Regions from separate parts of the Alteromonas infernus genome, predicted to be linked through region 2. Evidence: predicted binding sites of a transcription regulator. Region 2 holds the regulator's gene; the other holds the start of a gene.
What was found. Region 2 encodes MetJ, which represses methionine synthesis genes. Its sites were predicted from a motif close to TAGACGTCTAGACGTCTA; they were not measured.
Positions count from the first base shown of each region.

Region 1 (4,666 bases), on a different contig from region 2:
TCCCAGATAATGAAGATGAACGTCTTGCTGAATTATTGAGCTACGATGTTCTCGACACCGAAGCTGAACAATTATTTGACGACCTAACCACACTAGCTTCCCAAATATGCGATACCCCTATTGCGCTTATTAGCCTTATCGACCCTGATAGACAGTGGTTTAAATCGCGAGTGGGATTAGACGCAGAAGAAACCTCTCGAGAAATTGCCTTTTGCTCTCACGCCATACTACAAGATGACGTGTTCGAGATACCCAACGCATCACTAGACCCTCGATTTCACGACAACCCGTTGGTTACCGGCGCTCCGGATATCCGCTTTTACGCCGGAGCACCGCTTGTCTCTCCTTCAGGCCATGCAATTGGTACGCTTTGCACCATTGATCGCAAGCCCCGTAAACTCACAGAGAGCCAAAAAACGTCGTTACAAACGCTGAGTAAATCAGTAGTGGCACACTTAGAGCTAAAGCGTAAAAACAGAGAACTAGAGCGCACCAGTCAGTTTAGATCCGACTTTTTGTCTTATGTGAGCCATGAGATAAGAACGCCACTAAACGCTATCAACACGTTCAGTCGGCTACTTGAAGGGGAAGCGCAAAAGCTTAAGTTACCCGAATCTTTTACTACTCCTTTGTCACATGTGACGCAAAGCGGTGAAAGACTATTAGAGATAGTAAATTCTGTTTTAGATATCAAACAAATTGAAGCAGGAAAAATGCGTGTCATGCCTCGCGCGGTAAGTACACACGACTTTTTTACCCACTTATTTTCACTTACCAAGATTCGCGCTGAAGATGGCGGCATTATATTTACGTCCACCATTGATAGCCGTGTTCCCGATACACTGTTTTTCGACGACACTAAGTTTGGGCAAGTTTCACTTAACCTATTATCTAATGCGATAAAATTCACCAACCCAGGTAAGTCGGTTAACGCCCAGGTAAAATACAAAAATGATAAGTTAATATTCAATGTTATCGATCAAGGCATTGGTATCAGTGAAGAAGATCAAAAACGGCTTTTCACTCCTTTCGAGAGAATGGAAAACGCCCATCAAATTAGCGGGACAGGCCTGGGATTAAATATATCAAAACGCCTTATTGAGTTAATGGACGGCACGATTAAAGTGAGCAGTAAGGTGAACGAAGGGACTCGCATTAGCGTGACCTTGCCCTCCGATGTCCTAACTGCAAATGAGTTTGCCAATGCACAGCCACAAAGCTTTGTTGCGCAAATAAATATAGATAAGTCTGCCAAGGTTTTAGTTGTTGAGGACCATTACATTAACCAAGTCGTTATCCAAACATTGTTCGAGAAATTAGGGGTAGCTCACGCTATTGTCAGCACAGGCGAAGAAGGCGTAAAGTATGTTAACGCTAACCCTGTAGACCTTGTGTTAATGGATTTAAACCTGCCAGGCATTCAGGGGGACGAGGCCACCGCTCAGATAAAAAGCATAAACCCCGAACTGCCAGTGATTGCGGTAACCGCGGATGCCATCACTAAGCCAGCGTCTTTATACGAAAAAGGGCTTGATGATGTACTTACAAAGCCTGTCGACAGTAATGAGTTAGTACGAGTACTCAACCAATTTTTGGCGGTAAAAAGGAATTAGAATGATAATGTTAAGTGTGTGAGTAATCGACCCATGCCCGCATCAACAATTTCAGCTAGTCAGCGCGTTAAAAACAGTAATACGCTGCCCGAAGCGAAAGCCAACGCCCGTACAACATTGAGAAAACAACTTCGAGAAGCCCGCCGTGCGTTAGGCCCACAACAACAGCGTGATGCCGCGCAAGGCGTAGTTAAACAACTCTGTTCGCTGAATTTTTTAATAGAGGCTAATACCATCGCGGGCTACCTAGTTAACGACGGAGAGGTTGATTTAAAAGACTATATCGAGATGCAATGGCAAGCCCCTCAAGCAAAACAGTTCGCGCTGCCAGTGTTACACCCAATATGTAAAGGTCACCTGCTCTTTCTTTCCTATACTCAACATACAGCGTTAGTTAAAAACAAATACAATATTGAAGAGCCGGCCTTAGTTTGCCCTAGCGTTATTCCTACGTCGCAATGCGATGTTATCCTTATGCCCTTGGTTGGCTTTGATACTAACGGCAATCGCCTGGGTATGGGAGGCGGCTATTACGACCGTACCCTAGCCTTTACCCAGCGTAACGTTTATCCACAAAAAAATATAAGCAGCAACAAACCTAAGCTTGTTGGTATTGCACACGACATGCAAGAAGTCGAGGCGTTGCCTGTAGCCTCGTGGGATGTTCCCCTTGATGCTATTGTTACACCCACACGCACGCTAATTTTCAATACCGCTGAATAGTCGATATAACAAATTGTGACTATGAACTTGTGGGTTCATATAGGCATATAAGTTACACTGCCAACAAAATAAGTCGGAGAATGACCATGGATCAGAACGCAAAGAAACAAGCCGTAGCCAAAGCAGCTATCGACTACGTTGAATCAGACAGTATTGTCGGTGTGGGTACGGGTTCTACCGTGAATTTCTTTATTGAAGAACTCGGTAAAATTAAACACAAAATTGAAGGGGCAGTATCAAGCTCAGAAGCATCAACAGCGCGTTTAAAAGCTTTGGGCATTGAAGTATTTGCGCTAAACGAAGTAAGCAACCTTTCTGTTTATATCGACGGTGCCGATGAAGTTACCGAACACAAGCATATGATTAAGGGGGGCGGTGCCGCACTTACTCGTGAAAAGATTGTTGCAGGCGCTGCCACTACGTTTGTTTGTATTGTAGATGAAACCAAACGGGTGCCAGTACTGGGCGCATTCCCCCTCCCTGTTGAAGTGATACCTATGGCCCGCTCTTTCGTAGCCCGTGGACTGGTTAAGCTTGGCGGCGACCCAGAGTACCGTCAGGGAGTGATCACCGACAATGGCAACGTTATCTTGGATGTTCATAACCTTGAGATACTTAATCCACGGGAACTAGAACAAAAGATAAATAATATTCCAGGCGTAGTGACTAACGGCATTTTCGCTCTGCGCGGTGCCGATATAGTGCTAAGTGCAACAGAAAACGGTGTTGAGACCTTTAAGTAAAAACGTAAAAACTACCAATGGCTTTCGCCGCCAGCGTTATCATTTTGTTAGTTAACGTAAACGATAAACTTAAGCGGCGAAAAGCTATACAAAAACTACTTTCAACTTAATGCGTTTTCTGTTAATTTCCGTTTGGACGTCTAGATGTCTTTATAGTATATCGACAGTGACCACTCCCTGGCATATTCAGACCTGCAGGGGTTATTCAAGCGAAATAAATTACATCAGTGAGAGATAGCGAGTTCATGAGCAAAGTTTCATTAGAGAAGGATAAAATCCGCATTTTATTGTTAGAAGGTGTTCACCAAAGCGCTTTGGAAACGCTAAAAAGCAATGGGTATAGCAACATTGAATTTCTTAAAACCTCTCTTCCTGAAGATGAGTTGATTGAAAAGATTAAAGACGCCCACTTTGTAGGTATTCGCTCGCGTACTCAAATTACAGAGAAAGTGGTTGATGCTGCACAGAAGCTTGTAGCAATCGGCTGTTTCTGTATTGGAACAAACCAAGTTGATTTAGAAGCGACCCAGCGTCGCGGCATTCCCGTGTTTAATGCGCCTTTTTCAAACACACGCTCGGTCGCTGAGTTAGTCCTTGGTCAAATTATCCTTCTTCTTCGTCAAGTGCCTAGCAAAAATGCCAAAGCGCACCGCGGCGAATGGGAAAAAACAGCTGTAGGCTCGTATGAAGCTCGCGGTAAAACACTCGGTATCATTGGCTATGGGCACATCGGTACCCAGCTTAGTATTCTTGCTGAACACCTTGGTATGCGTGTTCAGTTCTTTGATATTGAAGATAAGCTTGTGCTCGGTAACTCTACACAGGTGAAATCGTTAGAAAAGCTTCTAAATACCTCAGACGTTGTTTCGCTTCACGTACCTGAAACACCTCAAACTCAAGACATGATTGGCGAGAAAGAGCTGTCTCAAATGAAAAAAGGCAGCATTCTTATCAATGCCTCTCGCGGGACCGTAGTTGATATCGATGCACTAGCTAGCGCCCTTGAAAGCGGCCACCTTAACGGCGCTGCCATCGACGTATTCCCAGTTGAGCCTAAGTCTAACACTGAAGAGTTTGCGTCTCCGCTTCGTGCGTTTGACAACGTAATTCTTACTCCTCACGTAGGGGGAAGTACGCAAGAAGCACAGGAAAATATTGGTATTGAAGTGGCTGGCAAACTTGCCAAATATAGCGACAATGGTTCAACCTTGTCTGCGGTAAATTTCCCTGAAGTTTCGCTTCCTGAGCATACGAACCGCTCACGCCTGCTTCACGTGCACAAAAACCAGCCAGGTATTCTTACGCAAATTAACCAGGCGTTTGCAGAGAAAGGCATTAATATTGAAGCCCAGTACCTTCAAACTAACGCAGAAATTGGTTACGTGGTTGTAGATGTGAAAGAAGACCGCGGTTATGAAGCCCTTGCTGAACTTCAGCAAATTGACGGCACAATAAAAACCCGTATTTTACACTAATACCGCTTTATCGACGTTAAGCCCCCTTTTTTGAAAATTGGGGCTTAAATAAAAAAACGCTGCATATTATGCAGCGTTTTTTTTAGATTAACACACAGGCCTAATGCCTAAC
Region 1 is NZ_CACSIG010000054.1:26,985-31,650, forward strand. It holds gene ACX5J7_RS12745 (hybrid sensor histidine kinase/response regulator) at 1-1,613, shown strand, start outside; gene ACX5J7_RS12750 (5-formyltetrahydrofolate cyclo-ligase) at 1,647-2,336, shown strand; gene rpiA (ribose-5-phosphate isomerase RpiA) at 2,423-3,079, shown strand; gene serA (phosphoglycerate dehydrogenase) at 3,325-4,554, shown strand.
Region 1: the regulator MetJ is predicted to act here: its motif matches at 3,213-3,230, upstream of serA (phosphoglycerate dehydrogenase).

Region 2 (4,666 bases):
CGCAGCGGCACTGGTACAGCAACTTGAATGAAGGCCATTGCGAACGTTCTACCTTATCGTAAAGTTATTAAAGTCTATTGAGCTTTCGGGCGTAACCGTTACATAAGCGCACATAAACGTATCTAGAGTAAGCTGCATGGAAAAGTCACGCTTATTTTACCCGCCATTAAACTGAAATATTTAAACATACTTTGCGCTTTAGCATAAAAGGAATGTTTCGTTGTTTAGCGAGCATACAAAAACCGCTTGATCAACCCTCTGCCATCCTTTATTATGCGCCGCTCTTTTTGCGATAGGCTGTTCTTTGAACGACTTATCATTTGAATTAAGTAACGTATGGTGTGCGACTTCGGGTTGTATAGCGATACGGCCTTATTATGTGAGGTAATCCCATGAAACAAGATATCCACCCTAAATACGAAGAAATCACAGCAACTTGCTCTTGTGGTAACGTTATGAAAATTCGTTCTACGCTTGGTAAAGACATCAACCTAGACGTATGTTCATCATGTCACCCTTTCTACACTGGTAAGCAACGTAACGTTGACACTGGTGGTCGTGTTGATCGCTTCAAGAAGCGTTTCGGTGCATTGGGCAAAAAGTAAGCCTGATATCGAGTTCGAAAAAAGCGCCTATACGGCGCTTTTTTATTGCCTGTCATTATTTGCAGGTTAAATAATATCTGTGCTTAATTGGCTATCAGCGCGTGCCCCCTCGCATCACTGTAAACGAAAAAACCTCTCTGCGCCTTAAGCCTCGCCTGCTCGGCGCGTTAATGCTCGTTGTCTAGCTTCGATAAGTGCACGTCCCAGTCGCCGCCGCTACGTTGTTTACATGCTTCTTCGCTGTCAAAATAGACCCCAACGGGTTTAGATTTAATGGCCGCTGTTGCAATATTCACCCGACTTATAAAGTCCATATCCCACCCATTGGTTTGCGCTACCTGCTTTTCATGCTCGCGACTAAAAACAGCCACGACTTTAGGTGTACGCCAGTGGCCAGTATGCGTAAGCCAGGCAAACCCGCTATTGTCTTCTTTTACGCTTTCGCATACGTCTGTGAGTACTTCAATAAGTTTTCGTTCTGTCATTACGCTCGTCCACGCCGCAGTTTCGGTATCAATGTTTGAGATATTAACAAAACGACGCCGCAGACATAATCGTTTGGTGAAAATTTAGGCTGTGATCCCTACGCCTCACAATAATAGAAATTAAAAATACAAAGACATATTGAAATAAATGATATGAATGATAATTATAGGCTTAATTTACTGGTCTAATTAGTGTGGCTCCCCTACATTGGTTAATGAGGATTCTGATCAGATATGTACACAATGAAATGCTGTGTTAAAGTTGCGATAGGCGTTCTGATAGTGGGTATTAATCTTATGAATATTGGCTTGCTATCATGCCTTGTAGCGCTTTCAGTTATTCGAATTCATATTGCGTAACTGAAAATGCAACAACAAATTAAGCTGGAACCTGTGGCTAGATTCGCTCAGTTTCAGTGTTTAAAACTTTTTGTAATTACTTGGTTAGAACGCGCTTGTGTTTATCTTCCTATAACTATAACGACATAAGATAGCGGCAAAGCGTGAGTAAAAACACCGATGAACCCTACATCTAAGGATACAATTTTACATGTCAGATTTTAGACAACGCGCACTCGATTATCACGCCTACCCCACCCCCGGAAAAATTCGCGTAGAGCTGTCTACGTCAGCAGATAGTGTTGACGACCTTGCATTAGCATACAGCCCCGGTGTTGCCGAACCAGTTAGGGAAATAGCTGAAGACCCCGATAATGCCTATAAGTACACCGCTAAAGGTAACATGGTAGCCGTGATTAGTAATGGCACCGCGATCTTAGGTTTAGGTAACCTTGGCCCCCTCGCCTCAAAGCCTGTGATGGAAGGTAAAGCCTTGCTGTTTAAACGCTTTGCCGGGCTAGATGCCATTGATATTGAAGTAAAGCATCGCACGACAGAAGAGTTCATTAATACTGTGGCGAATATCGCCGACACCTTCGGCGGTATAAACTTAGAAGATATTAAAGCCCCTGAGTGTTTTGAGATTGAACAAGAGCTTATAAAGCGCTGTAAAATTCCCGTATTTCACGACGATCAGCACGGCACTGCAATCGTCACGGCAGCGGGTATGCTAAATGCCCTTGAGATTCAGGGCAAAAATATCGAGAGTGCAAAAATAGTGTGCATGGGTGCAGGCGCAGCCGCGGTAGCTTGCATGGAACTACTCATTAAATGCGGCGCCCAGCGTGAACGCATTTATATGCTAGACAGAAAAGGGGTTATTCATACCCGTCGTGAAGAGCTGACTGAGCACAAAAAGCTCTTTGCTAACAACACCGACAAACGCACCCTTGAAGATGTTATGGAAGGCGCAGATATTTTTGTTGGCGTATCAGGGCCTGACGTTTTACCACCAGAAACGCTAGCGTTAATGGCAGAGAACCCTATTGTATTTGCTTGCTCAAACCCAGACCCAGAGATAAAGCCAGAGCTGGCCCATGAGGTGCGTAAAGACCTCATTATGGCAACCGGGCGCTCTGATTACCCAAATCAGGTTAACAACGTTCTATGCTTCCCTTTTATTTTCCGCGGCGCATTAGATGTTCGCGCCACGGCCATAAACGACGAGATGAAAGTGGCCGCCGTTGAAGCCCTTCGCACCATTACCAAAGAGCCGGTGCCAGAAGAAGTATTAGCGGCAAGTAAAAGCGACAGTCTGACCTTCGGTAAAGAGTACATTATCCCTAAGCCGATGGACCCACGCTTATGTGAACGTATCGCAACTGCGGTATCTAAAGCAGCGATAGCGTCCGGCGTGGCCCGGGTACCTGAAAACTCGGCCGAATAGGGGTAAATTAACAGTGGGGTTGCCGAAAACCAGACTAGCGAAAGGCTAACTTCAGTGATGTAGCATTAAACAAGAATTACTATGTTTAATATGCCATAAAAAACGGCGCTATTATTGTGAGATCACTTCACACTAATAGCGCCGTTTTTTGTTAGCATGGGTTAAGCTGAACTTTATTCATCTTCCGAGACGTTGTTTTCAAAGCTTGGATCTATACCCATTTCTTCCATAATGCGACGCGCTTCTGCTGGCACCCGATTAGGATTGTCTTTGCGCAAATCATCGTCGTTCGGTAAAGGTTGCCCCGTAAACGCGTGTAAAAACGCTTCGCAAAGTAACTCCGAATTGGTGGCGTGGCGCAAATTGTTTATTTGGCGGCGAGTACGCTCGTCGGTGAGTGCCTTCAGCACATTAATTGGTATAGAGACAGTGACTTTCTTTACCTGTTCGCTCTTTTTGCCATGCTCTGCGTAGGGGTGAATATACTTACCGTTCCATTCTGCCATTGTACTAACTCGGTCTACTCTTTTTTATGTTATGAACAGAAATTCTAAACAAGTTCACGAAAAGGTCAATTGAGCAGTGTAAACCTCTTGACGTCTAGACATATATTATTTAATTTAGACGTCTAAACGTCTATAAAATTACATTTTCAAGAGAATAAGCCATGGTTTCTTACGCGCAAGGTATCGATGCATTAAACCAGTCCCTGTCGGAACTGCGTGATATTGATGTATCTTTTGAATTTTTTCCGCCTAAAACGGAAGCCATGGAACAAACACTATGGAAATCTGTAGAGCGCTTAGCGCCACTAAAGCCAAGCTATATGTCGGTGACCTACGGTGCAAATAGCGGCGAACGAGACAGAACACACGATGTGGTTAAGCGAATTCAACAGCAAACCGGTGTTGCTGCAGTTCCACACTTGACGTGCGTAGATGCAAGCCGCGAGGAGCTTAAGCAAATTGCAAAAGACTACTGGGATTCAGGCATTCGCCGTATTGTTGCGCTTCGCGGCGATTTACCGCCAGGGTTAGAAAAAACAGAGATGTACGCCTCTGACTTAGTTGCCTTGTTGAAAGACGTGGCGGATTTTGATATTTCCGTTGCTGCTTACCCTGAAAAGCACCCTGAAGCCCCGAATGCGCAGTTCGACCTGCTTAACCTTAAACGCAAGGCTGAAGCAGGAGCAACCGAAGCCATTACGCAGTTTTTCTTCGACACCAGCGTTTATTTGCGATTTAGAGACCGCGCAGCCGCTGCCGGTGTAGATATCGATTTAGTGCCGGGCATTTTGCCAGTAACCAATTACCAAACCCTGGTTAAATTCGCTGGCTTTACTAACGTGCATGTTCCAGGGTGGCTACATAAAATGTTCGATGGCCTTGACGCTGACGACCAGGCAACGCGAAACCTTATTGGAGCAAACATTGCTATGGACCAAGTTAAGGTATTAGCGAAAGAAGGGGTTAAGCACTTCCACTTCTATACTCTTAACCGTAGCGAACTCAGTTACGCCATTTGCCATATGCTAGGCGTACGCAGTGGCGCATAATCTCCGTGGCACTCGCTTTAACAGTACCCTCTGATAATATGAATGCAGAACAGGCGCGTAAAAAGCGCCTTTTTTATATCACCTGCATAAAGCCTAATTTAAATTTTGCCACCAAGGCTTACCCCAGTTACCATTTGATATAGGTGTATTGAACTATCCACACCTATAGGCCTCCCATCATATGGCCACTATTTTTCGCACATTTTAAGCGACAGACGCTATCTTCAGGAGAAGT
Region 2 is NZ_CACSIG010000033.1:156,810-161,475, forward strand. It holds gene priA (primosomal protein N') at 1-38, opposite strand, end outside; gene rpmE (50S ribosomal protein L31) at 393-605, shown strand; gene ACX5J7_RS09540 (hypothetical protein) at 773-1,090, opposite strand; gene ACX5J7_RS09545 (malic enzyme-like NAD(P)-binding protein) at 1,641-2,876, shown strand; gene metJ (met regulon transcriptional regulator MetJ) at 3,050-3,382, opposite strand; gene metF (methylenetetrahydrofolate reductase) at 3,544-4,431, shown strand.